3 regions of the Rossellomorea sp. GAMAL-10_SWC genome follow, and region 3 is predicted to be linked to each of the others. Evidence: a T-box and tRNA genes for the amino acid it is inferred to sense, from the RefSeq annotation. Region 3 holds a T-box; the other regions hold tRNA genes.
The links. The T-box of region 3 lies ahead of leuS (leucine--tRNA ligase). A T-box ahead of a tRNA ligase gene usually reads a tRNA of that ligase, here a tRNA-Leu.
Positions count from the first base shown of each region.

Region 1: it has a tRNA-Leu gene. The T-box ahead of leuS (leucine--tRNA ligase) is inferred to sense a tRNA for this amino acid. The anticodon was not compared.
Region 2: it has a tRNA-Leu gene. The T-box ahead of leuS (leucine--tRNA ligase) is inferred to sense a tRNA for this amino acid. The anticodon was not compared.

Region 1 covers NZ_CP144911.1:1,262-10,934, forward strand. The annotation lists rRNA gene V5E38_RS00005 (16S ribosomal RNA) at 1-369, shown strand, start outside; rRNA gene V5E38_RS00010 (23S ribosomal RNA) at 523-3,460, shown strand; rRNA gene rrf (5S ribosomal RNA) at 3,582-3,697, shown strand; tRNA gene V5E38_RS00020 (tRNA-Asn) at 3,708-3,782, shown strand; tRNA gene V5E38_RS00025 (tRNA-Ser) at 3,787-3,878, shown strand; tRNA gene V5E38_RS00030 (tRNA-Glu) at 3,902-3,976, shown strand; tRNA gene V5E38_RS00035 (tRNA-Val) at 3,986-4,061, shown strand; tRNA gene V5E38_RS00040 (tRNA-Met) at 4,226-4,302, shown strand; tRNA gene V5E38_RS00045 (tRNA-Asp) at 4,306-4,381, shown strand; tRNA gene V5E38_RS00050 (tRNA-Phe) at 4,390-4,465, shown strand; tRNA gene V5E38_RS00055 (tRNA-Thr) at 4,498-4,570, shown strand; tRNA gene V5E38_RS00060 (tRNA-Tyr) at 4,581-4,665, shown strand; tRNA gene V5E38_RS00065 (tRNA-Trp) at 4,671-4,744, shown strand; tRNA gene V5E38_RS00070 (tRNA-His) at 4,760-4,835, shown strand; tRNA gene V5E38_RS00075 (tRNA-Gln) at 4,916-4,990, shown strand; tRNA gene V5E38_RS00080 (tRNA-Gly) at 4,996-5,070, shown strand; tRNA gene V5E38_RS00085 (tRNA-Cys) at 5,076-5,146, shown strand; tRNA gene V5E38_RS00090 (tRNA-Leu) at 5,161-5,244, shown strand; tRNA gene V5E38_RS00095 (tRNA-Leu) at 5,338-5,420, shown strand; gene V5E38_RS00100 (hypothetical protein) at 5,625-5,921, opposite strand; gene queG (epoxyqueuosine reductase) at 6,405-7,529, shown strand; gene V5E38_RS00110 (amidase domain-containing protein) at 7,607-8,521, shown strand; gene trmL (tRNA (cytidine(34)-2'-O)-methyltransferase) at 8,584-9,078, shown strand; gene V5E38_RS00120 (PrkA family serine protein kinase) at 9,516-9,673, shown strand, end outside.
Region 2 covers NZ_CP144911.1:4,257,906-4,267,578, forward strand. The annotation lists rRNA gene V5E38_RS20680 (23S ribosomal RNA) at 1-1,876, opposite strand, end outside; tRNA gene V5E38_RS20685 (tRNA-Ala) at 1,957-2,032, opposite strand; tRNA gene V5E38_RS20690 (tRNA-Ile) at 2,053-2,129, opposite strand; rRNA gene V5E38_RS20695 (16S ribosomal RNA) at 2,222-3,771, opposite strand; tRNA gene V5E38_RS20700 (tRNA-Ala) at 3,854-3,929, opposite strand; tRNA gene V5E38_RS20705 (tRNA-Pro) at 3,939-4,015, opposite strand; tRNA gene V5E38_RS20710 (tRNA-Arg) at 4,021-4,097, opposite strand; tRNA gene V5E38_RS20715 (tRNA-Leu) at 4,108-4,194, opposite strand; tRNA gene V5E38_RS20720 (tRNA-Gly) at 4,203-4,277, opposite strand; tRNA gene V5E38_RS20725 (tRNA-Leu) at 4,307-4,389, opposite strand; tRNA gene V5E38_RS20730 (tRNA-Lys) at 4,411-4,486, opposite strand; tRNA gene V5E38_RS20735 (tRNA-Thr) at 4,494-4,566, opposite strand; tRNA gene V5E38_RS20740 (tRNA-Val) at 4,570-4,645, opposite strand; rRNA gene rrf (5S ribosomal RNA) at 4,651-4,766, opposite strand; rRNA gene V5E38_RS20750 (23S ribosomal RNA) at 4,886-7,823, opposite strand; rRNA gene V5E38_RS20755 (16S ribosomal RNA) at 7,977-9,526, opposite strand.
Region 3 covers NZ_CP144911.1:3,461,797-3,471,469, reverse strand. The annotation lists gene V5E38_RS17155 (hypothetical protein) at 764-1,237, opposite strand; gene mnmM (class I SAM-dependent methyltransferase) at 1,412-1,987, opposite strand; gene mnmL (tRNA modification radical SAM protein MnmL/YtqA) at 1,984-2,946, opposite strand; gene V5E38_RS17140 (DUF2524 family protein) at 3,140-3,403, shown strand; gene V5E38_RS17135 (glycogen biosynthesis protein GlgD) at 3,465-3,614, shown strand; gene V5E38_RS17130 (MDR family MFS transporter) at 3,850-5,049, shown strand; T-box leader at 5,115-5,332, shown strand; gene leuS (leucine--tRNA ligase) at 5,412-7,829, shown strand; gene V5E38_RS17120 (rhodanese-like domain-containing protein) at 7,997-8,293, shown strand; gene V5E38_RS17115 (DUF2553 family protein) at 8,492-8,707, shown strand; gene V5E38_RS17110 (BaiN/RdsA family NAD(P)/FAD-dependent oxidoreductase) at 8,942-9,673, opposite strand, start outside.

The DNA.
Region 1 (9,673 bases), 1.5 Mb from region 3:
GAGGAAGGTGGGGATGACGTCAAATCATCATGCCCCTTATGACCTGGGCTACACACGTGCTACAATGGATAGTACAAAGGGTTGCAAGACCGCGAGGTGGAGCTAATCCCATAAAACTATTCTCAGTTCGGATTGTAGGCTGCAACTCGCCTACATGAAGCCGGAATCACTAGTAATCGCGGATCAGCATGCCGCGGTGAATACGTTCCCGGGCCTTGTACACACCGCCCGTCACACCACGAGAGTTTGTAACACCCGAAGTCGGTGGGGTAACCTTTTAGGGGCCAGCCGCCTAAGGTGGGACAGATGATTGGGGTGAAGTCGTAACAAGGTAGCCGTATCGGAAGGTGCGGCTGGATCACCTCCTTTCTATGGAGACATCATGAACCGATGGTTCATGTATGAAAATGTTTCTTCATTGTTTTGTTTAGTTTTGAGAGTTCACTCTCAACTTTGTACCTTGAAAACTAGATAATGTCATTCATTAAACTGCGTAAGTTTAATTCAATTAGTTTTAAAATTAGTTAAGTTAGAAAGGGCGCACGGTGGATGCCTTGGCACTAGGAGTCGATGAAGGACGGGACTAACACCGATATGCTTCGGGGAGCTGTAAGTAAGCATTGATCCGGAGATTTCCGAATGGGGAAACCCACTACTCGTAATGGAGTAGTATCTTTACCTGAATACATAGGGTACTGAGGACAGACCCAGGGAACTGAAACATCTAAGTACCTGGAGGAATAGAAAGCAATAGCGATTTCCTGAGTAGCGGCGAGCGAAACGGAAGATAGCCCAAACCAAGAGGCTTGCCTCTTGGGGTTGTAGGACACTCTATACGGAGTTACAAAGGAACGGGGTAAATGAAGCGACCTGGAAAGGTCCGTCAAAGAAGGTAAAAACCCTGTAGTTGAAACCTCGTTCCCTCTTGAGTGGATCCTGAGTACGGCGGAACACGTGAAATTCCGTCGGAATCTGGGAGGACCATCTCCCAAGGCTAAATACTACCTAGTGACCGATAGTGAACCAGTACCGTGAGGGAAAGGTGAAAAGCACCCCGGAAGGGGAGTGAAAGAGAACCTGAAACCGTGTGCTTACAAATAGTCAGAGCTCGTTAACGAGTGATGGCGTGCCTTTTGTAGAATGAACCGGCGAGTTACGATCCCGTGCAAGGTTAAGTTGAAGAGACGGAGCCGCAGCGAAAGCGAGTCTGAATAGGGCGATATAGTACGTGGTCGTAGACCCGAAACCGAGTGATCTACCCATGTCCAGGATGAAGTTCAGGTAACACTGAATGGAGGTCCGAACCCACGCACGTTGAAAAGTGCGGGGATGAGGTGTGGGTAGCGGAGAAATTCCAATCGAACTCGGAGATAGCTGGTTCTCCCCGAAATAGCTTTAGGGCTAGCCTTATGTGTTAGAGTCTTGGAGGTAGAGCACTGATTGGACTAGGGGCCCCCAACGGGTTACCGAATTCAGTCAAACTCCGAATGCCAATGACTTATCCATAGGAGTCAGACTACGAGTGATAAGATCCGTGGTCAAGAGGGAAACAGCCCAGACCGCCAGCTAAGGTCCCAAAGTATACGTTAAGTGGAAAAGGATGTGGAGTTGCTTAGACAACCAGGATGTTGGCTTAGAAGCAGCCACCATTTAAAGAGTGCGTAATAGCTCACTGGTCGAGTGACTCTGCGCCGAAAATGTAACGGGGCTAAACGTATCACCGAAGCTGCGGATTGATACCGTATGGTATCAGTGGTAGGGGAGCGTTCTAAGGGCGTTGAAGCTAGATCGTAAGGACTGGTGGAGCGCTTAGAAGTGAGAATGCCGGTATGAGTAGCGAAAGACGGGTGAGAATCCCGTCCACCGTATGCCTAAGGTTTCCTGGGGAAGGCTCGTCCTCCCAGGGTTAGTCAGGACCTAAGCCGAGGCCGACAGGCGTAGGCGATGGACAACAGGTTGATATTCCTGTACCACCTCATTTCCGTTTGAGCAATGGAGGGACGCAGAAAGATAGGGTAAGCGCGCTGCTGGATATGCGCGTCCAAGCAATTAGGCTGATGTGTAGGCAAATCCGCACATCATAAGGCTGAGTTGTGATGGCGAGGGAAATATAGTACCGAAGTTCCTGATTCTACGCTGCCAAGAAAAGCTTCTAGCGAGGAAATAGGTGCCTGTACCGCAAACCGACACAGGTAGGCGAGGAGAGAATCCTAAGGTGAGCGAGAGAACTATGGTTAAGGAACTCGGCAAAATGACCCCGTAACTTCGGGAGAAGGGGTGCTCTTTTGGGTGTATGCCCGGGAGAGCCGCAGTGAAAAGGCCCAAGCGACTGTTTAGCAAAAACACAGGTCTCTGCGAAGCCGCAAGGCGAAGTATAGGGGCTGACGCCTGCCCGGTGCTGGAAGGTTAAGAGGAGGGGTTATCCCTTACGGGAGAAGCTCTGAATTGAAGCCCCAGTAAACGGCGGCCGTAACTATAACGGTCCTAAGGTAGCGAAATTCCTTGTCGGGTAAGTTCCGACCCGCACGAAAGGCGTAACGATTTGGGCACTGTCTCAACCATAGACTCGGTGAAATTATAGTACCTGTGAAGATGCAGGTTACCCGCGACAGGACGGAAAGACCCCGTGGAGCTTTACTGCAGCTTGATATTGAATTTTGGTACAGCTTGTACAGGATAGGTAGGAGCCTGAGAAGCCGGAGCGCTAGCTTCGGTGGAGGCGTCGGTGGGATACTACCCTGGCTGTATTGAAATTCTAACCTAGAGCCGTGATCCGGCTCGGAGACAGTGTCAGGTGGGCAGTTTGACTGGGGCGGTCGCCTCCTAAAGAGTAACGGAGGCGCCCAAAGGTTCCCTCAGAATGGTTGGAAATCATTCGAAGAGTGTAAAGGCATAAGGGAGCTTGACTGCGAGACCTACAAGTCGAGCAGGGACGAAAGTCGGGCTTAGTGATCCGGTGGTTCCGCATGGAAGGGCCATCGCTCAACGGATAAAAGCTACCCCGGGGATAACAGGCTTATCTCCCCCAAGAGTCCACATCGACGGGGAGGTTTGGCACCTCGATGTCGGCTCATCGCATCCTGGGGCTGTAGTCGGTCCCAAGGGTTGGGCTGTTCGCCCATTAAAGCGGTACGCGAGCTGGGTTCAGAACGTCGTGAGACAGTTCGGTCCCTATCCGTCGTGGGCGCAGGAAATTTGAGAGGAGCTGTCCTTAGTACGAGAGGACCGGGATGGACACACCGCTGGTGTACCAGTTGTTCTGCCAAGAGCATGGCTGGGTAGCTATGTGTGGAAGGGATAAGTGCTGAAAGCATCTAAGCATGAAGCCCCCCTCAAGATGAGATTTCCCATAGCGTTAAGCTAGTAAGACCCCTGAGAGACGATCAGGTTGATAGGTCAGAGGTGGAAGCGTGGTGACACGTGGAGCTGACTGATACTAATCGGTCGAGGACTTAACTAACAAGTTTGATGATGACATTATCTAGTTTTGAGGGTACAAAAATTATTATAAAAAACTTTGAAAAAGTCATTGACTTTCGAATGAGATATGATATAATAGTTATTGTCCTTAAGGAATTGAATCAAGTGATGATAGCGAAGAGGTCACACCCGTTCCCATACCGAACACGGCAGTTAAGCTCTTCAGCGTCGATGGTAGTTGGGGGTTTCCCCCTGTGAGAGTAGAACGTCGCTTGGTTTATGATTATTCCGCAGTAGCTCAGTGGTAGAGCACTCGGCTGTTAACCGAGTGGTCGTAGGTTCGAACCCTACCTGCGGAGCCATTTTGGAGAGCTGTCCGAGTGGCCGAAGGAGCACGATTGGAAATCGTGTAGGCGGGTAACCCTGTCTCAAGGGTTCAAATCCCTTGCTCTCCGCCACATGTTTTCAGGACTATTATACTGGCCCGTTGGTCAAGCGGTTAAGACACCGCCCTTTCACGGCGGTAACACGGGTTCGAGTCCCGTACGGGTCACCATTTTATTACGGAGGATTAGCTCAGCTGGGAGAGCACCTGCCTTACAAGCAGGGGGTCGGCGGTTCGAGCCCGTCATCCTCCACCATCTAATTAAATTCTTATTATCGCGGGGTGGAGCACGAACGAATATGCTTCGAAGAAATTACTTCAGCATACCAATCGAGCTGCTACTTGCAATAACATCCTGAGATTGGGATGGTCTTAACGAAATACAGTTTATGGATCTATAAAAAATAGAATCCACATTATCGCGGGGTGGAGCAGTCTGGTAGCTCGTCGGGCTCATAACCCGAAGGTCGCAGGTTCAAATCCTGTCCCCGCAACCAAATGGTCCCGTGGTGTAGCGGTTAACATGCCTGCCTGTCACGCAGGAGATCGCCGGTTCGATCCCGGTCGGGACCGCCATTTAAGATGGCTCGGTAGCTCAGTCGGTAGAGCAGAGGACTGAAAATCCTCGTGTCGGCGGTTCGATTCCGTCCCGAGCCACCATCTTAAAATAGATAACAAGTAATTATTATTAAGCCGACTTAGCTCAATTGGTAGAGCAACTGACTTGTAATCAGTAGGTTGGGGGTTCAAGTCCTCTAGTCGGCACTCTTTAATCGGAGGGGTAGCGAAGTGGCTAAACGCGGCGGACTGTAAATCCGCTCCCTGTGGGTTCGGCGGTTCGAATCCGTCCCCCTCCACCATTTATAGGGGCATAGTTTAACGGTAGAATAGAGGTCTCCAAAACCTTTGGTGTGGGTTCGATTCCTACTGCCCCTGCCAAATAATACAATAATGGCGGTCGTGGCGAAGTGGTTAACGCATCGGATTGTGGTTCCGACACTCGTGGGTTCGATTCCCATCGGTCGCCCCATTTAAATTATTGTAACGATTTTTCAAGTGAGTAATATAATTTATAGTAAATTGAATATAGTATATAAAGTTCTTAATTAATGGGCTATAGCCAAGCGGTAAGGCAACGGATTTTGATTCCGTCATGCCCTGGTTCGAATCCAGGTAGCCCAGCCATTTATGCGGAAGTAGTTCAGTGGTAGAATACAACCTTGCCAAGGTTGGGGTCGCGGGTTCGAACCCCGTCTTCCGCTCCAAGTATGGCGGTATAGCCAAGTGGTAAGGCAGAGGTCTGCAAAACCTTTATCATCGGTTCAAATCCGGTTACCGCCTTTTAATTTACTTCTGCCGGGGTGGTGGAATGGCAGACACACAGGACTTAAAATCCTGCGGGGGTTGACCCCGTGCCGGTTCGAGTCCGGCCCTCGGTATCATTAAACCTCTTACTTTTGTAAGAGGTTTTTAATTACAGATTTGAATGGACAATTTGTCTTTCATATATTATAATTATTTTATAACTTTTTGGCGGTGTGGTGGAATGGCAGACACGCCTGACTCAAAATCAGGTATCTTCACGGATGTGCAGGTTCAAGTCCTGTCACCGCTATATTGAATGAAGGGAAGAGGATTTTGCAGAGATGCAGAATCCTTTTTTTGTTTAGAAAGTAAGTGTTAGGAAAAAAGATTAGAGTCTTCATCTGATATAATATAATCGTATTCATTTTGGGATCAGCACAAAGAAAGGCAGCGAACATAGTTATAGTCGCTGCCTTTCTTTATGTGACTACTATTCATTTAGCAGTGCATATCATTACATCTTTACATACTTACGTTTTTGCTTAGCAGCAAGCCAATCAAATTGTTTTGGTTTTCTTTTATTTGCTAAAGTAACTACTAAGCCTGTTGTTGCTATTAGAAGGCTTGCAGCAGCTACTTTAATAGTAAATTGTTTTGCATTTTTTAATTTCTCATTATTGTATCGATCAAGTTCTTTAAGTGTATCCTGTGTAAAATCAATTCTGTCGTTTGTTTCTTCAATCAAACTACAGACACCTTCGAAACTTTCAACCAAAGGATTTTTTTCTTCATTTACCAAAGGATCTGTCATAGTTATTCTCCTCCTAAATTTAACCTATAAAGAAGAATTCTATGGGAAAATTCATTATACCTTCATTCAAATTTCTACAAATCTTTTAATATCCTCTATAATTAGTTAATTAATTAAAGTTCTGATGAATATTGATCTTTTTCTTATTCACGTCATCCGCTATTTTTTAAGTGCTATAATCATGTTAGAACTCTTTCGACAAAAATTGATTTTATTCTTGAATTTATGACATATTTATGATAAATTTAATTACAAGTTCATTAAAAACCTACTAAATACAGATTGCATTTGTATTAGTAGTAAAGCACTTATAACTTGATAACAACGCAGTGTATTGATTCATTCGAAGAACGATACATTGCGTTTTTTTATATTAAAAAGTCTATTATTAGAGGCTTTTGTGACATAATTAGATAAAGAAATAATTTTCTGACTAGAATAGAAAATATAATTTGTAAATTAACAGGCAGTTAGGTGATTCTTGTGAATATAAAAGAATTTCAAAAAGAATTGATTTCATATAGTAAAGAAATTGGAATAGATAAGATTGGATTTACGACTGTAGATCCATTTTTAACATTAAAAAATCGTCTATATAGGCAGCAGGAATTAAATTATCAATCGGGCTTTGAGACAAAGGATATTGAACGAAGAGTAGATGCCAGAAAAATTATGACAGAAGCTAATTCAATTCTTGCAATTGCGCTAGCTTATCCATCTAAATTGAAAAATCCTCCTAAAAGTAAAAAAGGATCTACAAGGGGGATTTTTTGTAGGGCTTCATGGGGGGAAGATTACCATGTAGTTGTAAAAAAGAAATTACTTCAGCTTGAGTCATTTATTTTATTACATTATCCAAATGCAAAGGTTCAGTCGATGGTCGATACCGGTGAGCTTGTAGATCGAGCTGTAGCTGAGCGAGCAGGTATAGGTTGGAGTGCTAAAAATTGTTCAATTATTACGCCAGAATTCGGTTCTTATGTGTATTTAGGGGAAATGATTACCTCATTACCTTTTGAACCAGATTCGCCTATTGAGGAACAGTGTGGAGAGTGTACAAAATGCCTTGATGTTTGTCCGACAAGTGCAATTGTTTCTCCAGGGCAATTAAATGCTAAAAATTGTATTGCTTTTTTAACACAATCAAAAGAGATGATTCCTGTTGAGTTTCGAAAAGAGTTGGGAAATCGTATATATGGGTGCGATACATGTCAGACAGTTTGTCCTAAAAATAAAGGAATTAATTTTACTCATCATATTGAGATGGAACCTGATCCAGAAACTGTAAAACCTTTATTACGCTCTGTATTAAAGGTAAGTAACAGAGAGTTTAAAAGTCAGTTTGGCCAAATGTCTGGATCATGGAGAGGAAAGAATCCTATTCAGCGTAATGCTATCATTGCTTTAGCACATTTTAAAGATGAATCGGCATTAGATGATTTAAAGGAATTAGCGAAAAAAGATGCAAGACCAGTAATTAGAGGTACAGCTATTTGGGCTATTTTTGAGATTGAGGGAAAGAACAGTACACCATTTATTGAAAGTTGTTTGCAAAAAGAGCAAGACGAGATTGTATTAAATGAAATTAATGCTGTTCTATCAAAGTAAGCAATATTGAGTGGTATAATCTCTTATTTTTCAACATCGTATAGAATAAGAATATATGTTGAAAAAGGGGGATTATCTTGTTTAATCGTGAACTTTTAGAGTGTTATTTAAAAGAACGATTACATCTTTATTTTGGTGAAGGACATCGAAGTCATCCTATTCAAAAAAAAGAATATCAGGCAATCAGACGTAAAGTTGAATTATATAATAAGCGTAATATTTCATTAGTGAAAGTATATGGAAATCTTGATGTAAACAATATTTGGACTGATCAGGACGTAACGTATATAAATTATACATTCCATACGCGATATTTTTTAAAGCAAAATGATTTATATTTTGAAGAGGATCAACATGAAAGACAGATCGCTATTGAAAATAATGAAATCTTATATGACATACCATTCCCAATTGATAATCAAGTTGAACATTTTGAACTTGAAGAAGACGATTTAGGTGAAAATGAATCATTGGATCGAAATAACAGATATAACCGATTTAATGCTGTTAAATATGCTGAAACCTGGTGGGATGGCCATAATAAAGAATATCCATTGTATGCAAATGATTGTACTAATTTTATATCTCAATGTTTAAGGGCTGGAGGCATTCGAATGGTTGGAATGCCAAAACCCGGGACAGGGTGGTGGTATAGAAATCATTCTAATAGTAGTTATAGCTGGAGAGTTGCTCACGCATTAAGAAGATTTTTACCTTCGCCTAAAACTGGAATTAAAGCAGAAGAGGTGCCTTCTCCAAAAGATCTTACATTGGGGGATATTATCGTATATGATTTCGAAGGTGATGGAGTATGGAATCATTGTACGATCGTTGTTGCTAAGGATGAAAATGGTGAACCGTTAGTGAATGCACATACTGTCAATAGCCGTAAAAGATATTGGTCATACTATGATTCTTCTGCTTTTACGGAGAATATTAAGTATAAGTTTTTTCACTTCGTTGATGACTTTTCTAACCCTCCAGTGGAATAATACCTTATTAATTACGAATTTGGTATAATATAAAGCATTGAAACAATATAGAGGTGAAAAAGATGGGAATACACGTTGTATTATATCAACCACAAATTCCAGCAAATACAGGAAATATTGCACGTACTTGTGCAGGAACAGATACAAGTTTGCATTTAATTCGTCCGTTAGGTTTTTCAACTGATGATAAAATGTTAAAAAGAGCTGGTCTTGATTATTGGGAGCATGTAGATATACATTATCATGATTCTTTAGACGATTTATTTGATAAATATAAAGACGGGAAATTTTACTTTATAACTAAATTTGGGGAAAAAACATATTCAAACTTTGATTATACAAATTTAGATGAAGAGATTTTCTTTGTATTTGGTAGAGAAACAACAGGGCTTCCGAAAGAGTTGATTGAAAAAAACATAGAAACTTGTTTACGTATACCAATGACAGATCATATTAGATCTCTAAATTTATCAAATACAGCTGCAATTTTAATTTACGAAGCTTTACGTCAGCAAGATTTCCGTGAGCTGTTAAAGGTAAAGGATTATTCTAAATAAAAAAGTCACCATATTAATGGTGATTTTTTTTATTAATTTAAGATTTTATCAAAGAGTAAGCAAATAAAAAAGATGCTTCCATTAGAACGGTCTAAATAAAAATTAAGATCCGCGTCTAGAAGCATCCTTAAAAAAATATTATCTGTTTTTCAGTCCAGGTTTGTCATTATAGCCGCCTGTGAAAATTGCTGCTAAGAATGATGCTGTAACTAATAAAATTAATACTAGTCTCATCAGTATGTATCCTCCCAATTGAAAAATTCCCAACACCCTAAACCTTATTATACAAAAAAAACATAGAAATATGAAAGTAAAATTATGAGAATTGAATTTCGATAAAATATATTTTCCTACTCAAAGATATAGCATGAGTACGGACATCCTTGCATATCCTTTAATAATCTCTCTTACAGATGAGAAGAAGGAGGTACTTGTCCATGGATATTTTAAAGAAACTTGAGCAGCACCGGGACATGGAACAAAGATTGAAATGGGAAGGCACTTTTGCTGAGTATCTTGAAATGCTAAAAGAGGAGCCCTTGGTTGCACAAACTGCACATTCTAGAATTTATAATATGATTAAAGACGCAGGTAT
Region 2 (9,673 bases), 800 kb from region 3:
CACCGGGCAGGCGTCAGCCCCTATACTTCGCCTTGCGGCTTCGCAGAGACCTGTGTTTTTGCTAAACAGTCGCTTGGGCCTTTTCACTGCGGCTCTCCCGGGCATACACCCAAAAGAGCACCCCTTCTCCCGAAGTTACGGGGTCATTTTGCCGAGTTCCTTAACCATAGTTCTCTCGCTCACCTTAGGATTCTCTCCTCGCCTACCTGTGTCGGTTTGCGGTACAGGCACCTATTTCCTCGCTAGAAGCTTTTCTTGGCAGCGTAGAATCAGGAACTTCGGTACTATATTTCCCTCGCCATCACAACTCAGCCTTATGATGTGCGGATTTGCCTACACATCAGCCTAATTGCTTGGACGCGCATATCCAGCAGCGCGCTTACCCTATCTTTCTGCGTCCCTCCATTGCTCAAACGGAAATGAGGTGGTACAGGAATATCAACCTGTTGTCCATCGCCTACGCCTGTCGGCCTCGGCTTAGGTCCTGACTAACCCTGGGAGGACGAGCCTTCCCCAGGAAACCTTAGGCATACGGTGGACGGGATTCTCACCCGTCTTTCGCTACTCATACCGGCATTCTCACTTCTAAGCGCTCCACCAGTCCTTACGATCTAGCTTCAACGCCCTTAGAACGCTCCCCTACCACTGATACCATACGGTATCAATCCGCAGCTTCGGTGATACGTTTAGCCCCGTTACATTTTCGGCGCAGAGTCACTCGACCAGTGAGCTATTACGCACTCTTTAAATGGTGGCTGCTTCTAAGCCAACATCCTGGTTGTCTAAGCAACTCCACATCCTTTTCCACTTAACGTATACTTTGGGACCTTAGCTGGCGGTCTGGGCTGTTTCCCTCTTGACCACGGATCTTATCACTCGTAGTCTGACTCCTATGGATAAGTCATTGGCATTCGGAGTTTGACTGAATTCGGTAACCCGTTGGGGGCCCCTAGTCCAATCAGTGCTCTACCTCCAAGACTCTAACACATAAGGCTAGCCCTAAAGCTATTTCGGGGAGAACCAGCTATCTCCGAGTTCGATTGGAATTTCTCCGCTACCCACACCTCATCCCCGCACTTTTCAACGTGCGTGGGTTCGGACCTCCATTCAGTGTTACCTGAACTTCATCCTGGACATGGGTAGATCACTCGGTTTCGGGTCTACGACCACGTACTATATCGCCCTATTCAGACTCGCTTTCGCTGCGGCTCCGTCTCTTCAACTTAACCTTGCACGGGATCGTAACTCGCCGGTTCATTCTACAAAAGGCACGCCATCACTCGTTAACGAGCTCTGACTATTTGTAAGCACACGGTTTCAGGTTCTCTTTCACTCCCCTTCCGGGGTGCTTTTCACCTTTCCCTCACGGTACTGGTTCACTATCGGTCACTAGGTAGTATTTAGCCTTGGGAGATGGTCCTCCCAGATTCCGACGGAATTTCACGTGTTCCGCCGTACTCAGGATCCACTCAAGAGGGAACGAGGTTTCAACTACAGGGTTTTTACCTTCTTTGACGGACCTTTCCAGGTCGCTTCATTTACCCCGTTCCTTTGTAACTCCGTATAGAGTGTCCTACAACCCCAAGAGGCAAGCCTCTTGGTTTGGGCTATCTTCCGTTTCGCTCGCCGCTACTCAGGAAATCGCTATTGCTTTCTATTCCTCCAGGTACTTAGATGTTTCAGTTCCCTGGGTCTGTCCTCAGTACCCTATGTATTCAGGTAAAGATACTACTCCATTACGAGTAGTGGGTTTCCCCATTCGGAAATCTCCGGATCAAAGCTTACTTACAGCTCCCCGAAGCATATCGGTGTTAGTCCCGTCCTTCATCGACTCCTAGTGCCAAGGCATCCACCGTGCGCCCTTTCTAACTTAACTAATTTTTAAAACTAATTGAATTAAACTTACGCAGTTTAATGAATGACATTATCTAGTTTTCAAGGTACAAAATAAAAAAATGGTGGAGCCTAGCGGGATCGAACCGCTGACCTCCTGCGTGCAAGGCAGGCGCTCTCCCAGCTGAGCTAAGGCCCCATTATTATATTAAAAAGATATGGTGGGCCTAAATGGACTCGAACCATCGACCTCACGCTTATCAGGCGTGCGCTCTAACCAGCTGAGCTATAGGCCCATATCTATAATAGAAGGATAATCCTTCAAAACTAAACAAAACAATGAAGAAACATTTCATACATGAACCAACGGTTCATGATGTCTCCATAGAAAGGAGGTGATCCAGCCGCACCTTCCGATACGGCTACCTTGTTACGACTTCACCCCAATCATCTGTCCCACCTTAGGCGGCTGGCCCCTAAAAGGTTACCCCACCGACTTCGGGTGTTACAAACTCTCGTGGTGTGACGGGCGGTGTGTACAAGGCCCGGGAACGTATTCACCGCGGCATGCTGATCCGCGATTACTAGTGATTCCGGCTTCATGTAGGCGAGTTGCAGCCTACAATCCGAACTGAGAATAGTTTTATGGGATTAGCTCCACCTCGCGGTCTTGCAACCCTTTGTACTATCCATTGTAGCACGTGTGTAGCCCAGGTCATAAGGGGCATGATGATTTGACGTCATCCCCACCTTCCTCCGGTTTGTCACCGGCAGTCACCTTAGAGTGCCCAACCAAATGCTGGCAACTAAGATCAAGGGTTGCGCTCGTTGCGGGACTTAACCCAACATCTCACGACACGAGCTGACGACAACCATGCACCACCTGTCACTCTGTCCCCGAAGGGAAAGCCCTATCTCTAGGGTTGTCAGAGGATGTCAAGACCTGGTAAGGTTCTTCGCGTTGCTTCGAATTAAACCACATGCTCCACCACTTGTGCGGGCCCCCGTCAATTCCTTTGAGTTTCAGTCTTGCGACCGTACTCCCCAGGCGGAGTGCTTAATGCGTTAACTTCAGCACTAAAGGGCGGAAACCCTCTAACACTTAGCACTCATCGTTTACAGCGTGGACTACCAGGGTATCTAATCCTGTTTGCTCCCCACGCTTTCGCGCCTCAGCGTCAGTTACAGACCAGAAAGTCGCCTTCGCCACTGGTGTTCCTCCAAATCTCTACGCATTTCACCGCTACACTTGGAATTCCACTTTCCTCTTCTGCACTCAAGTTTCCCAGTTTCCAATGACCCTCCCCGGTTGAGCCGGGGGCTTTCACATCAGACTTAAGAAACCGCCTGCGCGCGCTTTACGCCCAATAATTCCGGACAACGCTTGCCACCTACGTATTACCGCGGCTGCTGGCACGTAGTTAGCCGTGGCTTTCTGGTTAGGTACCGTCAAGGTGCCAGCTTATTCAACTAGCACTTATTCTTCCCTAACAACAGAGCTTTACGACCCGAAGGCCTTCATCGCTCACGCGGCGTTGCTCCGTCAGACTTTCGTCCATTGCGGAAGATTCCCTACTGCTGCCTCCCGTAGGAGTCTGGGCCGTGTCTCAGTCCCAGTGTGGCCGATCACCCTCTCAGGTCGGCTACGCATCGTCGCCTTGGTGAGCCGTTACCTCACCAACTAGCTAATGCGCCGCGGGCCCATCTATAAGTGATAGCCGAGGCCATCTTTCAATAAAGGAACAGGAGTTCCTTTATGTCATCCGGTATTAGCTCCGGTTTCCCGAAGTTATCCCAGTCTTACAGGTAGGTTGCCCACGTGTTACTCACCCGTCCGCCGCTAACTAACGGGAGCAAGCTCCCATTAGTCCGCTCGACTTGCATGTATTAGGCACGCCGCCAGCGTTCGTCCTGAGCCAGGATCAAACTCTCCATAAAAGTTAAGTTTAAATCTTGTATTGCTCAAAAAACTAATAATTGACGTTTACTTCATGTTTTGTTTAGTTTTCAAAGATCATCTTGGTGGAGCCTAGCGGGATCGAACCGCTGACCTCCTGCGTGCAAGGCAGGCGCTCTCCCAGCTGAGCTAAGGCCCCTTATTGAAATGGTCGGGAAGACAGGATTTGAACCTGCGACCCCCTGGTCCCAAACCAGGTGCTCTACCAAGCTGAGCCACTTCCCGTAATATGGCGCGCCCGAAAGGACTCGAACCCATAACCTTTTGATCCGTAGTCAAACGCTCTATCCAATTGAGCTACGGGCGCATATTATAAATGGTACCGAGGGCCGGACTCGAACCGGCACGGGGTCAACCCCCGCAGGATTTTAAGTCCTGTGTGTCTGCCATTCCACCACCCCGGCAGCATATGTGGAGCGGAAGACGGGGCTCGAACCCGCGACCCCAACCTTGGCAAGGTTGTATTCTACCACTGAACTACTTCCGCGTATACTGCTTATAACTTATAAATTTAAATGGTGCGGGTGAAGGGACTCGAACCCCCACACCGAAGTACTAGATCCTAAGTCTAGCGCGTCTGCCAATTCCGCCACACCCGCAAATATTCTCTTTTGAGAAAATGGTGAGCCATGAAGGATTCGAACCTTCGACCCTCTGATTAAAAGTCAGATGCTCTACCTACTGAGCTAATGGCTCAAAAGAGTGCCGACTAGAGGACTTGAACCCCCAACCTACTGATTACAAGTCAGTTGCTCTACCAATTGAGCTAAGTCGGCATATGGTGGAGGATGACGGGCTCGAACCGCCGACCCCCTGCTTGTAAGGCAGGTGCTCTCCCAGCTGAGCTAATCCTCCATCAAACCAAGCGACGTTCTACTCTCACAGGGGGAAACCCCCAACTACCATCGACGCAAAAGAGCTTAACTGCCGTGTTCGGTATGGGAACGGGTGTGACCTCTTCGCTATCATCACTTGATTCATTTTCTTTAGGACATTAATTATTATATCAAAATATCAGTCAAAGTCAATAACTTTTTTAATATTTTTTTATAAAACTTATACCCTCAAAACTAGATAATGTCATTATCAAACTTGTTAGTTAAGTCCTCGACCGATTAGTATCAGTCAGCTCCACGTGTCACCACGCTTCCACCTCTGACCTATCAACCTGATCGTCTCTCAGGGGTCTTACTAGCTTAACGCTATGGGAAATCTCATCTTGAGGGGGGCTTCATGCTTAGATGCTTTCAGCACTTATCCCTTCCACACATAGCTACCCAGCCATGCTCTTGGCAGAACAACTGGTACACCAGCGGTGTGTCCATCCCGGTCCTCTCGTACTAAGGACAGCTCCTCTCAAATTTCCTGCGCCCACGACGGATAGGGACCGAACTGTCTCACGACGTTCTGAACCCAGCTCGCGTACCGCTTTAATGGGCGAACAGCCCAACCCTTGGGACCGACTACAGCCCCAGGATGCGATGAGCCGACATCGAGGTGCCAAACCTCCCCGTCGATGTGGACTCTTGGGGGAGATAAGCCTGTTATCCCCGGGGTAGCTTTTATCCGTTGAGCGATGGCCCTTCCATGCGGAACCACCGGATCACTAAGCCCGACTTTCGTCCCTGCTCGACTTGTAGGTCTCGCAGTCAAGCTCCCTTATGCCTTTACACTCTTCGAATGATTTCCAACCATTCTGAGGGAACCTTTGGGCGCCTCCGTTACTCTTTAGGAGGCGACCGCCCCAGTCAAACTGCCCACCTGACACTGTCTCCGAGCCGGATCACGGCTCTAGGTTAGAATTTCAATACAGCCAGGGTAGTATCCCACCGACGCCTCCACCGAAGCTAGCGCTCCGGCTTCTCAGGCTCCTACCTATCCTGTACAAGCTGTACCAAAATTCAATATCAAGCTGCAGTAAAGCTCCACGGGGTCTTTCCGTCCTGTCGCGGGTAACCTGCATCTTCACAGGTACTATAATTTCACCGAGTCTATGGTTGAGACAGTGCCCAAATCGTTACGCCTTTCGTGCGGGTCGGAACTTACCCGACAAGGAATTTCGCTACCTTAGGACCGTTATAGTTACGGCCGCCGTTTACTGGGGCTTCAATTCAGAGCTTCTCCCGTAAGGGATAACCCCTCCTCTTAACCTTCCAGCACCGGGCAGGCGTCAGCCCCTATACTTCGCCTTGCGGCTTCGCAGAGACCTGTGTTTTTGCTAAACAGTCGCTTGGGCCTTTTCACTGCGGCTCTCCCGGGCATACACCCAAAAGAGCACCCCTTCTCCCGAAGTTACGGGGTCATTTTGCCGAGTTCCTTAACCATAGTTCTCTCGCTCACCTTAGGATTCTCTCCTCGCCTACCTGTGTCGGTTTGCGGTACAGGCACCTATTTCCTCGCTAGAAGCTTTTCTTGGCAGCGTAGAATCAGGAACTTCGGTACTATATTTCCCTCGCCATCACAACTCAGCCTTATGATGTGCGGATTTGCCTACACATCAGCCTAATTGCTTGGACGCGCATATCCAGCAGCGCGCTTACCCTATCTTTCTGCGTCCCTCCATTGCTCAAACGGAAATGAGGTGGTACAGGAATATCAACCTGTTGTCCATCGCCTACGCCTGTCGGCCTCGGCTTAGGTCCTGACTAACCCTGGGAGGACGAGCCTTCCCCAGGAAACCTTAGGCATACGGTGGACGGGATTCTCACCCGTCTTTCGCTACTCATACCGGCATTCTCACTTCTAAGCGCTCCACCAGTCCTTACGATCTAGCTTCAACGCCCTTAGAACGCTCCCCTACCACTGATACCATACGGTATCAATCCGCAGCTTCGGTGATACGTTTAGCCCCGTTACATTTTCGGCGCAGAGTCACTCGACCAGTGAGCTATTACGCACTCTTTAAATGGTGGCTGCTTCTAAGCCAACATCCTGGTTGTCTAAGCAACTCCACATCCTTTTCCACTTAACGTATACTTTGGGACCTTAGCTGGCGGTCTGGGCTGTTTCCCTCTTGACCACGGATCTTATCACTCGTAGTCTGACTCCTATGGATAAGTCATTGGCATTCGGAGTTTGACTGAATTCGGTAACCCGTTGGGGGCCCCTAGTCCAATCAGTGCTCTACCTCCAAGACTCTAACACATAAGGCTAGCCCTAAAGCTATTTCGGGGAGAACCAGCTATCTCCGAGTTCGATTGGAATTTCTCCGCTACCCACACCTCATCCCCGCACTTTTCAACGTGCGTGGGTTCGGACCTCCATTCAGTGTTACCTGAACTTCATCCTGGACATGGGTAGATCACTCGGTTTCGGGTCTACGACCACGTACTATATCGCCCTATTCAGACTCGCTTTCGCTGCGGCTCCGTCTCTTCAACTTAACCTTGCACGGGATCGTAACTCGCCGGTTCATTCTACAAAAGGCACGCCATCACTCGTTAACGAGCTCTGACTATTTGTAAGCACACGGTTTCAGGTTCTCTTTCACTCCCCTTCCGGGGTGCTTTTCACCTTTCCCTCACGGTACTGGTTCACTATCGGTCACTAGGTAGTATTTAGCCTTGGGAGATGGTCCTCCCAGATTCCGACGGAATTTCACGTGTTCCGCCGTACTCAGGATCCACTCAAGAGGGAACGAGGTTTCAACTACAGGGTTTTTACCTTCTTTGACGGACCTTTCCAGGTCGCTTCATTTACCCCGTTCCTTTGTAACTCCGTATAGAGTGTCCTACAACCCCAAGAGGCAAGCCTCTTGGTTTGGGCTATCTTCCGTTTCGCTCGCCGCTACTCAGGAAATCGCTATTGCTTTCTATTCCTCCAGGTACTTAGATGTTTCAGTTCCCTGGGTCTGTCCTCAGTACCCTATGTATTCAGGTAAAGATACTACTCCATTACGAGTAGTGGGTTTCCCCATTCGGAAATCTCCGGATCAAAGCTTACTTACAGCTCCCCGAAGCATATCGGTGTTAGTCCCGTCCTTCATCGACTCCTAGTGCCAAGGCATCCACCGTGCGCCCTTTCTAACTTAACTAATTTTAAAACTAATTGGATTAAACTTACGCAGTTTAATGAATGACATTATCTAGTTTTCAAGGTACAAAGTTGAGAGTGAACTCTCAAAACTAAACAAAACAATGAAGAAACATTTTCATACATGAACCATCGGTTCATGATGTCTCCATAGAAAGGAGGTGATCCAGCCGCACCTTCCGATACGGCTACCTTGTTACGACTTCACCCCAATCATCTGTCCCACCTTAGGCGGCTGGCCCCTAAAAGGTTACCCCACCGACTTCGGGTGTTACAAACTCTCGTGGTGTGACGGGCGGTGTGTACAAGGCCCGGGAACGTATTCACCGCGGCATGCTGATCCGCGATTACTAGTGATTCCGGCTTCATGTAGGCGAGTTGCAGCCTACAATCCGAACTGAGAATAGTTTTATGGGATTAGCTCCACCTCGCGGTCTTGCAACCCTTTGTACTATCCATTGTAGCACGTGTGTAGCCCAGGTCATAAGGGGCATGATGATTTGACGTCATCCCCACCTTCCTCCGGTTTGTCACCGGCAGTCACCTTAGAGTGCCCAACTAAATGCTGGCAACTAAGATCAAGGGTTGCGCTCGTTGCGGGACTTAACCCAACATCTCACGACACGAGCTGACGACAACCATGCACCACCTGTCACTCTGTCCCCGAAGGGAAAGCCCTATCTCTAGGGTTGTCAGAGGATGTCAAGACCTGGTAAGGTTCTTCGCGTTGCTTCGAATTAAACCACATGCTCCACCACTTGTGCGGGCCCCCGTCAATTCCTTTGAGTTTCAGTCTTGCGACCGTACTCCCCAGGCGGAGTGCTTAATGCGTTAACTTCAGCACTAAAGGGCGGAAACCCTCTAACACTTAGCACTCATCGTTTACAGCGTGGACTACCAGGGTATCTAATCCTGTTTGCTCCCCACGCTTTCGCGCCTCAGCGTCAGTTACAGACCAGAAAGTCGCCTTCGCCACTGGTGTTCCTCCAAATCTCTACGCATTTCACCGCTACACTTGGAATTCCACTTTCCTCTTCTGCACTCAAGTTTCCCAGTTTCCAATGACCCTCCCCGGTTGAGCCGGGGGCTTTCACATCAGACTTAAGAAACCGCCTGCGCGCGCTTTACGCCCAATAATTCCGGACAACGCTTGCCACCTACGTATTACCGCGGCTGCTGGCACGTAGTTAGCCGTGGCTTTCTGGTTAGGTACCGTCAAGGTGCCAGCTTATTCAACTAGCACTTATTCTTCCCTAACAACAGAGCTTTACGACCCGAAGGCCTTCATCGCTCACGCGGCGTTGCTCCGTCAGACTTTCGTCCATTGCGGAAGATTCCCTACTGCTGCCTCCCGTAGGAGTCTGGGCCGTGTCTCAGTCCCAGTGTGGCCGATCACCCTCTCAGGTCGGCTACGCATCGTCGCCTTGGTGAGCCGTTACCTCACCAACTAGCTAATGCGCCGCGGGCCCATCTATAAGTGATAGCCAAAGCCATCTTTCAATAAAGGAACAGGAGTTCCTTTATGTCATCCGGTATTAGCTCCGGTTTCCCGAAGTTATCCCAGTCTTACAGGTAGGTTGCCCACGTGTTACTCACCCGTCCGCCGCTAACTAACGGGAGCAAGCTCCCATTAGTCCGCTCGACTTGCATGTATTAGGCACGCCGCCAGCGTTCGTCCTGAGCCAGGATCAAACTCTCCATAAAAGTTAAGTTTAAATCTTGTATTGCTCAAAAAACTAATAATTGACGTTTACTTCATGTTTTGTTTAGTTTTCAAAGTTCACCTTGTCGCTCTGAGGCGACTTAAACATCTTAACATTTTCTGTTGAATGTTGTCAATGTTTTTTTAAA
Region 3 (9,673 bases):
ATTTAATCTAAGTATAAACTAAAATTGAATTAAAAACCAGCTTAAGTATTAGATTTGTAACTATTTAAATAGAAACTTAGTTTAATAGAATTAAAAAAATAAGCGAAATAAAATAAGCAAAATGAAAGAGTATAAACGAAATGGCACTTTTAATTTTTCGAAAAAACAACATATATTTTAGGACGAAAGAGTGTACATAAATTAAAATCATACTCCCAAAGAATCCATAAAAATACCCATAAATTACCCAAAGGGTCATCTGATTGACTTGTGAAGATTCTGTATGAAATCCTCGATATAATGAAACAAGGTAAAAAACTGACCAGTAATTGATGAATGCAATTAGTCCAATTAATAATAATATCCAATTCGAATTCCGTAAAATGAACTGAAAAACATTTCGAAGTATTCTATTCAAATTGTTTAGGTTTGTAGTCAACTCTTCACGCCCCTAGAGTTGGTTTATCTCAATCAACTACGAATTGGTTTGTATAAACAAATCAACTAAATTGGTATATCTTTACATAATATTCAATTGATTCCATGAATACGCCGTAATTAGATATTATTAATAATTTTTTGTGAATTTTTATAGGTCGATAAAGTTACTAGATATAAAAATTTTATGTTTTATCAAAAGGAGATATGTTCTTAATAAAAAACTTGATCCTGTTTACTAAACTTCATTACAAAATAAGTAATTTAAACAAAAAAAGAGGCCCAATAAGTACAATGACTTAACGGGCGCTCTGTTTCATTTAAATTAATTTTTAGTTGGTTCAATTTGAGTAAATATATCTCGGTGAACTCTTTTCATTTCTTCAAAAAATTGCTCACGTTTAATATTATTATTATCTAATATTTCTTTAAATGAGTTTGTTTTACCTTTTTGAGCGATGATATTTTCCAAAGGTTTATTTGAAAGCTTTGATACAACTGCGATAAATATTAATTTCTTCATTTCCATTTTATGTTGCTCTACAGCTTTATTTATATTAGCTTCAGGTTGGTTTAAGTAATTAGAAATATACTTAACAACTTCTTTTTTGTGGTTTTCTAACATTTTATTTGCTTTGTGGTGATGATGTCTATGATGTTCACCATCATCTGTTGTTACATCGTGATCATGATGTGGATGGACATAATAATTTGCTGCCGCGATGTTTTCGGCATTTACTGTAATTGTACTTAGCGTAAAAAGACTAACTACTGCACCTGCAAAAATAGCTTTTTTCATTTTAAAACCTTCTTTCTTTTTTTGATTTTTTTATCTTTACCAATTTCCCAAGAAAAATTTACCATTAACGAATTTTTAATAAATTTTTAATGTGTTTATAATGGTTTTGAGGAAATCAAACAATATGAGAAATTGGGGTCAAAATAAAAAACTGTCTAAATTAGACAGTTTTTCTTAAGCCCTTTTTTCAATTGCTAATATAAAAGGAGGATTATTTGTTTGATTAATAAATCGATAAATTAATACATGTGCCAAGTCTTGAGGGATGTTTTGAGCAAAGTTCATTAATTCATCTTTTTCAATTTCTCCGTCTTCATGACCATGATAAATTACAACTACGATAATTCCTTCTGGTGCCATCATTTCAAGTATTTGTTCTATTGCTGAAATGGTAGACTCAGGTACAGTTACAACTGATTTATCACTACCAGGTAAATAACCAAGATTAAAAATTGCACCTTTTAATTTCTCTTGTGATGAAGCTGGGATTAGTTTTTTTACTTCTGCATGACTTCTTTGGAATAGTGTAACTTGTTTGCTTAAATTTTCATTATTTAATCTTTCAGTCGTCTTTTTAATTGCTAGTTCTTGGATATCAAATCCGTATACATGTCCAGTTTCACCAACCAATTTTGCTAAAAATACTGTATCATGACCATTACCTATTGTGGCATCAATGGTAAGATCACCTTCATTAACAGTTGATTGGAGAAGCTTTCTAGCGTACGGTAAAATGCGATCTAGAATCATGTTAATTGTACTCGATTATTTGCGTATTTACCTTGCCAGCTATTTCTACGTTCAAACTCGCGATCAATTGCATTCAGTACTTCCCATTTTTTTAAGCTCCACATTGGTCCGATTAATAAGTCAGGTGGACCGTCTCCAGTAATACGATGTACGATTACATCACTTGGAATGATTTCAAGCTGATCAACGACTAAGTTAATATAAGCGTCAAAATCCATGAATTCAACTAGTCCTTTTTCATATTGCTTCATCATTGCAGTACCTTTTAGTAGGTGAAGTAAGTGAATTTTAATACCTTGGATATCAAGTTTAGCAACCTCCATCGCTGTTTCCATCATCATTTCTGGAGTTTCAAGAGGTAACCCATTAATAATATGTGAACAAATACGGATGTTGTGCTTTCTTAATTTTTCTACGCCTTCTACGTAAGTTTTATAATCGTGTGCACGATTAATAATATTTGCAGTTTTTTCGTGAACAGTTTGTAATCCTAATTCAACCCATAAATAAGTTCGTTTATTTAAATCTGCAAGATATTCAACAACATCATCTGGTAAACAATCTGGTCTTGTTGCGATTGATAAACCTACAACGCCTTCTTGCTCTAATATTGGTTCGAACTTTTGTTTTAATACTTCTACTGGTGCGTGAGTATTTGTGTAAGCTTGGAAATAGCCTAAGTATTTTCCGTTTTGCCATTTCTCATGCATTTTATCTTTTATTTTATGAAATTGAGTTACAACATCTTCAGCTCGATCTCCTGCAAAGTCGCCCGAACCAGATGCGCTACAAAAAGTACAACCTCCAAACGCAACTGTACCATCTCTATTTGGACAATCAAATCCAGCGTCAATTGAAACTTTAAAAACTTTTTCGCCAAATTGTTGTCTTAAATGATAATTCCAAGAGTGATATCTTTTATGATCTATTGTATATGGAAAAGGATTGTTTTTTGTCATTCCTCATCCCTCCCTTAATTTAAGTCAATATTATCGATTTTATCATGCTCTAAAAAGAAAACCAAATGGAAAAACCTTTCTTATTTGTAAAGAAATAATTGTACTCTGATTGAAAGGTTCGGAAATACTATCCTTGAGGTAACCTACATAGCGGATACTTCATTAAAGTCTCAAAGGAGGTATTTTCTTGGGAATAACAGATCGCAATTTCGGACAAGAACAAGTACAACAAGCGAAACAAGCCTATGATTATGCAGTACAACAATTAGAAATTGGCATGCAACAAGAGCATTTTAACGGAATCGAGTATTCTGAAGCACAGGCAGGGCTTGAGCAAGCAATTATGCAGTTAGAAAAAGTTGAAAACCTTGCAAATTTAGAAAATAGAGATGAATTTAATCGTTTACGTAGACAATTAACACAGCTACAACATCAAATGATTATTACTCCGCACTAAAGGAGACTAGAATATGCAAGAATATGTTCAAGAATATGCAATCCTTAGGAGGAAACCAAAAATGGTTAAAAAGAAATCAAAAAGTAGTAATCCCGAACAAACAACAAAGAATAAAACGATAACAGAATTCTCAGGTGAACTTTCAGCAGTAGATCAAGTCAAAATGAATAACGCTAAAAAAGGTCAACCACAGAGATCAAAGCAGGGGTAAGGTAGAAAAGGGAATAGGGTGTAAAGGAAAAGGAAGGTTTGCCTTCCTTTTTTCGTTTTATTTTGGTAATTTTAGGGATTATATGGTGCTTCTCTAATACCTTCTAGGTTTTTTGTCCTTCTTATCTATCGCCACTTAATGCGTGCCCCTTGAAACTAGGAAGATTCTCCTCTACAATTAATGAGTTAACGAGATAAAAATAGATAAAAAGGGACAGCTTTGAGGGGAGTAAGGGATGCCAAAAAAACTATGGTTTTTGTTAATCGGTATGATTTTAAATGTAACAGGTAATTCTTTTTTATGGCCATTCAATACAGTATACATCCATATTTATTTAGGAAAGTCCTTGTCTGTAGCGGGGCTTATTTTAATGTTTAATTCATTGGCCGGTGTATTTGGAAATATGCTGGGGGGCTGGCTTTTTGATAAATTTGGGGGATATAGGTCAATCCTTACTGGTATTAGTATTACGTTTTTGGCGATATTAGGTTTGGTTATTAATCATTCTTGGACATATTACAGTTGTTTCTTCGTAATATTAGGGTTTGGTGTTGGTATTGTATTTCCATCAATGTATGCGATGGTTGGAGCGGCATGGCCAGATGGTGGTCGTAAAGCTTTTAATGCAATTTATGTAGCTCAAAATCTTGGTGTTGCGATTGGTACGGCTTTAGGTGGAGTTGTTGCGGCCGCTAATATTAATTATATTTTCTCCGCTAATTTGCTATTATATATTATTTTCTTCTTAGTAGCTTTATTTGGATTTAAAGATATTGGTGAACCTAAGCAATTAAAAGAAACCTATGTAGAAAAAGCAGAGAAACAAAAATTTTCATTTACACCTTCAATGAAGGCTCTGATGATTGTTTGTGTTGCGTATGTTTTATGTTGGTTAGTTTATGTTCAATGGCAAACTACGATTGCTTCAGAAATGCAAAATCTACACATTGGATTAAAAAAATATAGTCTGTTATGGACTGTAAATGGTGCACTTATTGTCTTAGCTCAACCAATCGTATCAACTGCGATACGTAAATTTGAGTTAAGTATGAGAAAGCAAATGTTGTTCGGAATTGGATTCTTTATCGCTTCGACTATTCTTGTGAGCACTGCTGATCATTTCTCAATGTTTATGACGGGTATGATCATTTTAACAATTGGAGAAATGTTCGTCTGGCCTGCAGTACCAACTATTGCAAATATGCTTGCTCCAAAAGATCGTATAGGAATGTATCAAGGGATTGTAAATAGTGCAGCAACAGTTGGAAGAATGCTCGGACCAGTTATTGGAGGGGCACTTGTTGATACTTTTAATATGAGGGTATTATTTATCATATTAGTTGTCTTTTTAGTAATAAGCATGGTTTTCTCTGTGCTTTATGAAAGATTAGCAAAAAAAGTAGTAAAAGCTGATAATCAAACTTTTGCTTCTTAAAAATAGGCAATGTATAATTGACCTTTTTCTTTGGTTATAATAAAATGGTATAAATTAAATCTAAATGATCGGCAATGATTGGGAATAGTAGTGAATATGAAGAGGTTTAGAGAGTTGACGGTTGGTGAAAGTCAATCCATTCTATTCATGAACTCGCCCATAAGCCACATTTGTGAACGGTTTTTTACCAAGTAATAAATGTCGTGTTCCACGTTACGGAAACAAGTGAATGTTTTTTTACATTAATTTGGGTGGTACCGCGGGAAATCCTCTCGTCCCTTTTGGGATGGGAGGATTTTTTTATTTGTAGACCGCTAGGACCACAGCCGAGCCATTTATACATGAAAAAAGGAGGCAATTATATGAGTTTTAATCATGGTTCTATTGAACAGAAATGGCAGAAGTATTGGTTAGAAAATAAAACGTTTAAAACAACTGACGATACAAGCAAGCCGAAATTTTATGCACTTGATATGTTCCCTTATCCATCTGGGGCGGGATTACATGTAGGTCATCCAGAAGGGTACACAGCAACTGATATCCTTTCAAGAATGAAAAGAATGCAAGGCTATAATGTACTTCATCCAATGGGTTGGGATGCATTTGGTCTACCTGCAGAACAATATGCATTAGATACAGGTAATGATCCAGCTGAGTTTACTGAAAAGAATATAAATACTTTCCGTAATCAAATTCAGGCACTAGGATTTTCATATGATTGGGATCGTGAAATTAATACAACTGATCCTGATTATTACAAATGGACTCAATGGATTTTCCTAAGAATGGTTGAAAAAGGATTAGCTTATGTAGATGAAATCCCAGTTAACTGGTGCCCAGCTCTTGGTACAGTTTTAGCTAATGAAGAAGTAATCAATGGAAAAAGTGAGCGCGGAGGACATCCAGTTGAGCGTCGCCCAATGAAGCAATGGATCTTAAAAATCACAGCTTATGCCGATCGATTATTAGAAGATCTAGAAGAATTAGATTGGCCAGAAAGCTTAAAAGAAATGCAACGTAACTGGATTGGCCGTTCTGAAGGTGCTGAAGTTTACTTTAATGTTGATGGATTCGATGAAAAAGTAACAGTATTTACAACACGTCCTGATACATTATTCGGTGCAACTTATGTAGTATTAGCTCCAGAACATGATTTAGTTAATCAAATTACAACAGCTAGTCAAAAAGATGCTGTCGAAGCATACATCGATTCAGTTAAATCGAAAAGTGATCTAGAGAGAACTGATTTAGCGAAGGATAAATCAGGTGTTTTCACAGGAGCATATGCAATTAACCCTGTAAATAACGAAAAGCTTCCAATTTGGATTGCTGATTATGTACTTGCAAGCTATGGAACTGGTGCAGTTATGGCAGTACCAGCACATGATGAGCGCGATCACGAATTTGCAGTTAAATTTAAATTACCAATCGTTGAAGTTGTTGAAGGTGGAGACGTTCAAAAAGAAGCTTACGCTGGAGATGGTAAACATGTTAACTCTGATTTCTTAAACGGTTTAAATAAACAAGAAGCTCTTGAAAAAATAATTGATTGGTTAGATTCTTCAAAAGCAGGTGAGAAAAAAGTTACGTATCGTCTACGTGATTGGTTATTCTCTCGTCAAAGATATTGGGGAGAGCCAATTCCAGTAATTTTCTGGGAAGATGGTACGATGACAGTTGTTCCTGATGAGGAATTACCATTAATTCTTCCGAAAACAGAAGATATTCGCCCAAGTGGTACTGGAGAGTCACCATTAGCGAATATTTCTGATTGGGTTAATGTAGTAGATCCAGTAACAGGTAAAAAAGGAAGACGTGAAACAAATACAATGCCACAATGGGGCGGAAGCTGCTGGTATTACTTACGTTATATTGATCCAAATAATAACGAAGCAATCGCAGATACTGAATTACTAAAGCATTGGTTACCTGTTGATGTATATATTGGAGGAGCAGAGCATGCAGTTCTTCACTTACTATACGCTCGTTTCTGGCATAAATTCCTTTATGATTTAGGTGTAGTTCCTACAAAAGAGCCATTCCAAAAGCTATTCAACCAAGGAATGATCTTAGGGGAAAATAATGAAAAAATGTCTAAGTCTAAAGGAAACGTTGTAAATCCTGATGATATCGTTGCTAGCCATGGTGCTGATACGTTACGTTTATATGAAATGTTCATGGGTCCATTAGATGCATCAATCGCTTGGTCAGAAAATGGATTAGATGGTTCTCGTCGCTTCTTAGACCGAGTATGGCGTTTATTTGTTACTGATAATGAAGAGCTTTCAGATAAAATTGTAGAAGGCGTTACTTCTAGCAGTCTTGAAAAAACATATCACCAAACAGTAAAGAAAGTAACAGAGGACTTTGAAGGTTTACGCTTTAACACTGCAATTTCACAAATGATGGTGTTTATTAACGAAGCATATAAAGCTGATCAATTACCAAAAGAAATGGTTGAAGGTTTTGTAAAATTAATAGCACCAGTTGCTCCTCATATCGGTGAAGAACTTTGGAGTAAGCTAGGTCATAGTGATTCAATTGCATATGCTACATGGCCAGCATACGATGAAGCTAAGCTTGTAGAAGACGAAATTGAAATCGTAGTACAAATTAATGGTAAAGTAAAAGCAAAATTACTTGTTGCAAAAGATGCTTCTCGTGAGCAAATGGAGCAAATTGCATTATCAGATGATGCAGTTAAGGAACAAGTTGAGGGTAAAACTGTTCGAAAAATCATTGCTGTACCAGGTAAATTAGTAAATATCGTTGCTAACTAAATAGTTAATTCGAAAAAACCTCTTTTGAGGTTTTTTCTTTGTTATTTCTTATTTTTGCTTTTCTACTAACTCATCCTCCCCCTTTAAGGTGGATAGAATTAAACTTACTTTTTGCATAGAAAATAATTAGTTGTTAAGATGTTGCTATAAAGAAAGGATGAGCAATGATGAATACGATTTCTGCAAATGAAGTTAAAGAGCGTTTAGATTCAGGAGAAACGCTATTTTTAGTAGATGTACGAGAGGACTATGAGGTTGAGTATGGGAAAATTCCTGAAGCAGTTCATATTCCAATGGGACAAATTCCGAGCAAATTAGATGTTTTTAATAAAGAATTTGAATACATTTTTATTTGTAAGGCAGGCGTTCGTAGTGAGAATGTTTGTGAGTATTTAAATGAGCTAGGCTATAAGGCGATCAACATGGAAGGTGGAATGATGGCCTGGGAAGGCGAGGTCAAATAAAAAAATTTTATCTGTATCGATATTTTGTCTACCTACTGAAATCCAACGTTTTTGTTGGATTTTTTATTTAATTGGTTAATTTAGGCTAATGTTTTTTGGCATAAGGAATATTAACCATGGAGTTGTGACATATATTAAAGTAGAACCTCATATATTTTTTCATTGAGGTCTTTGCTTGTTAGAAAGGAGGGGGTTGATTTGCCTAAAACATTAAAAATTGATATTACCGATAAAATAATTGGTAAATTTAAAGATGGGCATATGGAGTTGTATTCTTCAAAGTATTTAATTGGAAAGTTTTACTTTAAAGACTTAAAACAATCTTTCCAATTGGCAGATGGGTATGTTGAAGAGGATGGACGATTCTATTTATTAGTGAACTTGCAACACGAACAATCGAACGCTCGCCTTTGACCTTAAACTAGGGACGGTGGATTTGTGCCAAAGAAAAATATAATAAGCGAAAAGCATAAGTTAAAACTAGAAAATCAGTTTGATTGTTTTTCGAATACAACTAAGACAATACGTTTGTGGAATAACAGTTTAACTTTTATAAAGTTTCTTAAGAATCAATCCTTATGCTTTTCCATATGTAAACATTATAGGACCTAGCGAAACAATGTATTCGTTCGGTCCTTTGTTTATTTCTTAAAAATTCGTTTGAGAATATTCCGCAGCTGATCCTCCTGCTAATCTGCCAGTTACCAATGCAGCGGTTATGTTATAGCCACCAGTGTAACCGTGAATATCTAATATTTCTCCACAAAAATAAAGACCATTCATGATTTTAGATGACATTTCTTTTGGATGAACTTCCTTTGTTGAGACGCCACCGCCTGTAACGAATGCTTTTTCAATTGAAAGAGTTCCGTTTACTACAAATGAAAAGCCCTTAAATAATTGGACAAGTTCTCTTAATTTCATCGTAGCAATTTCATTACAAGGAGTTGCCTCATCAATTCCACATTTTGAAAGCAGAAATAGTAAATATCGTTCAGGTACATAACCTTTAAGAACGTTCTTAATCGCTTTTTTAGGTTCATCTTTAAGAATACTGTTTACGTCTTGGAAAAGTGATTCCTCGTTTTGCTCTGGAAAACAATCAATCGCCATCGATACATTTTTTGTTTTAAACTTTTTTTGTACTTTATATACAAATTGGCTACAACGTAGTGCGGCAGGGCCCGAAATTCCAAAATGAGTAAAGAGCATGTCCATTTTATGGGCTATCACTTTTTTGCCTTTTGGATTTAATACACTTAATTCAATGTCTCTTAAAGCAAGGCCTTGTAATGATTTAGTTTGAATAAAATCTTCACTTGAAGTAATAGGTACCTCTGTAGGAAAGAGTTCAGTTATTGTATGACCAGCTTTTTTTGC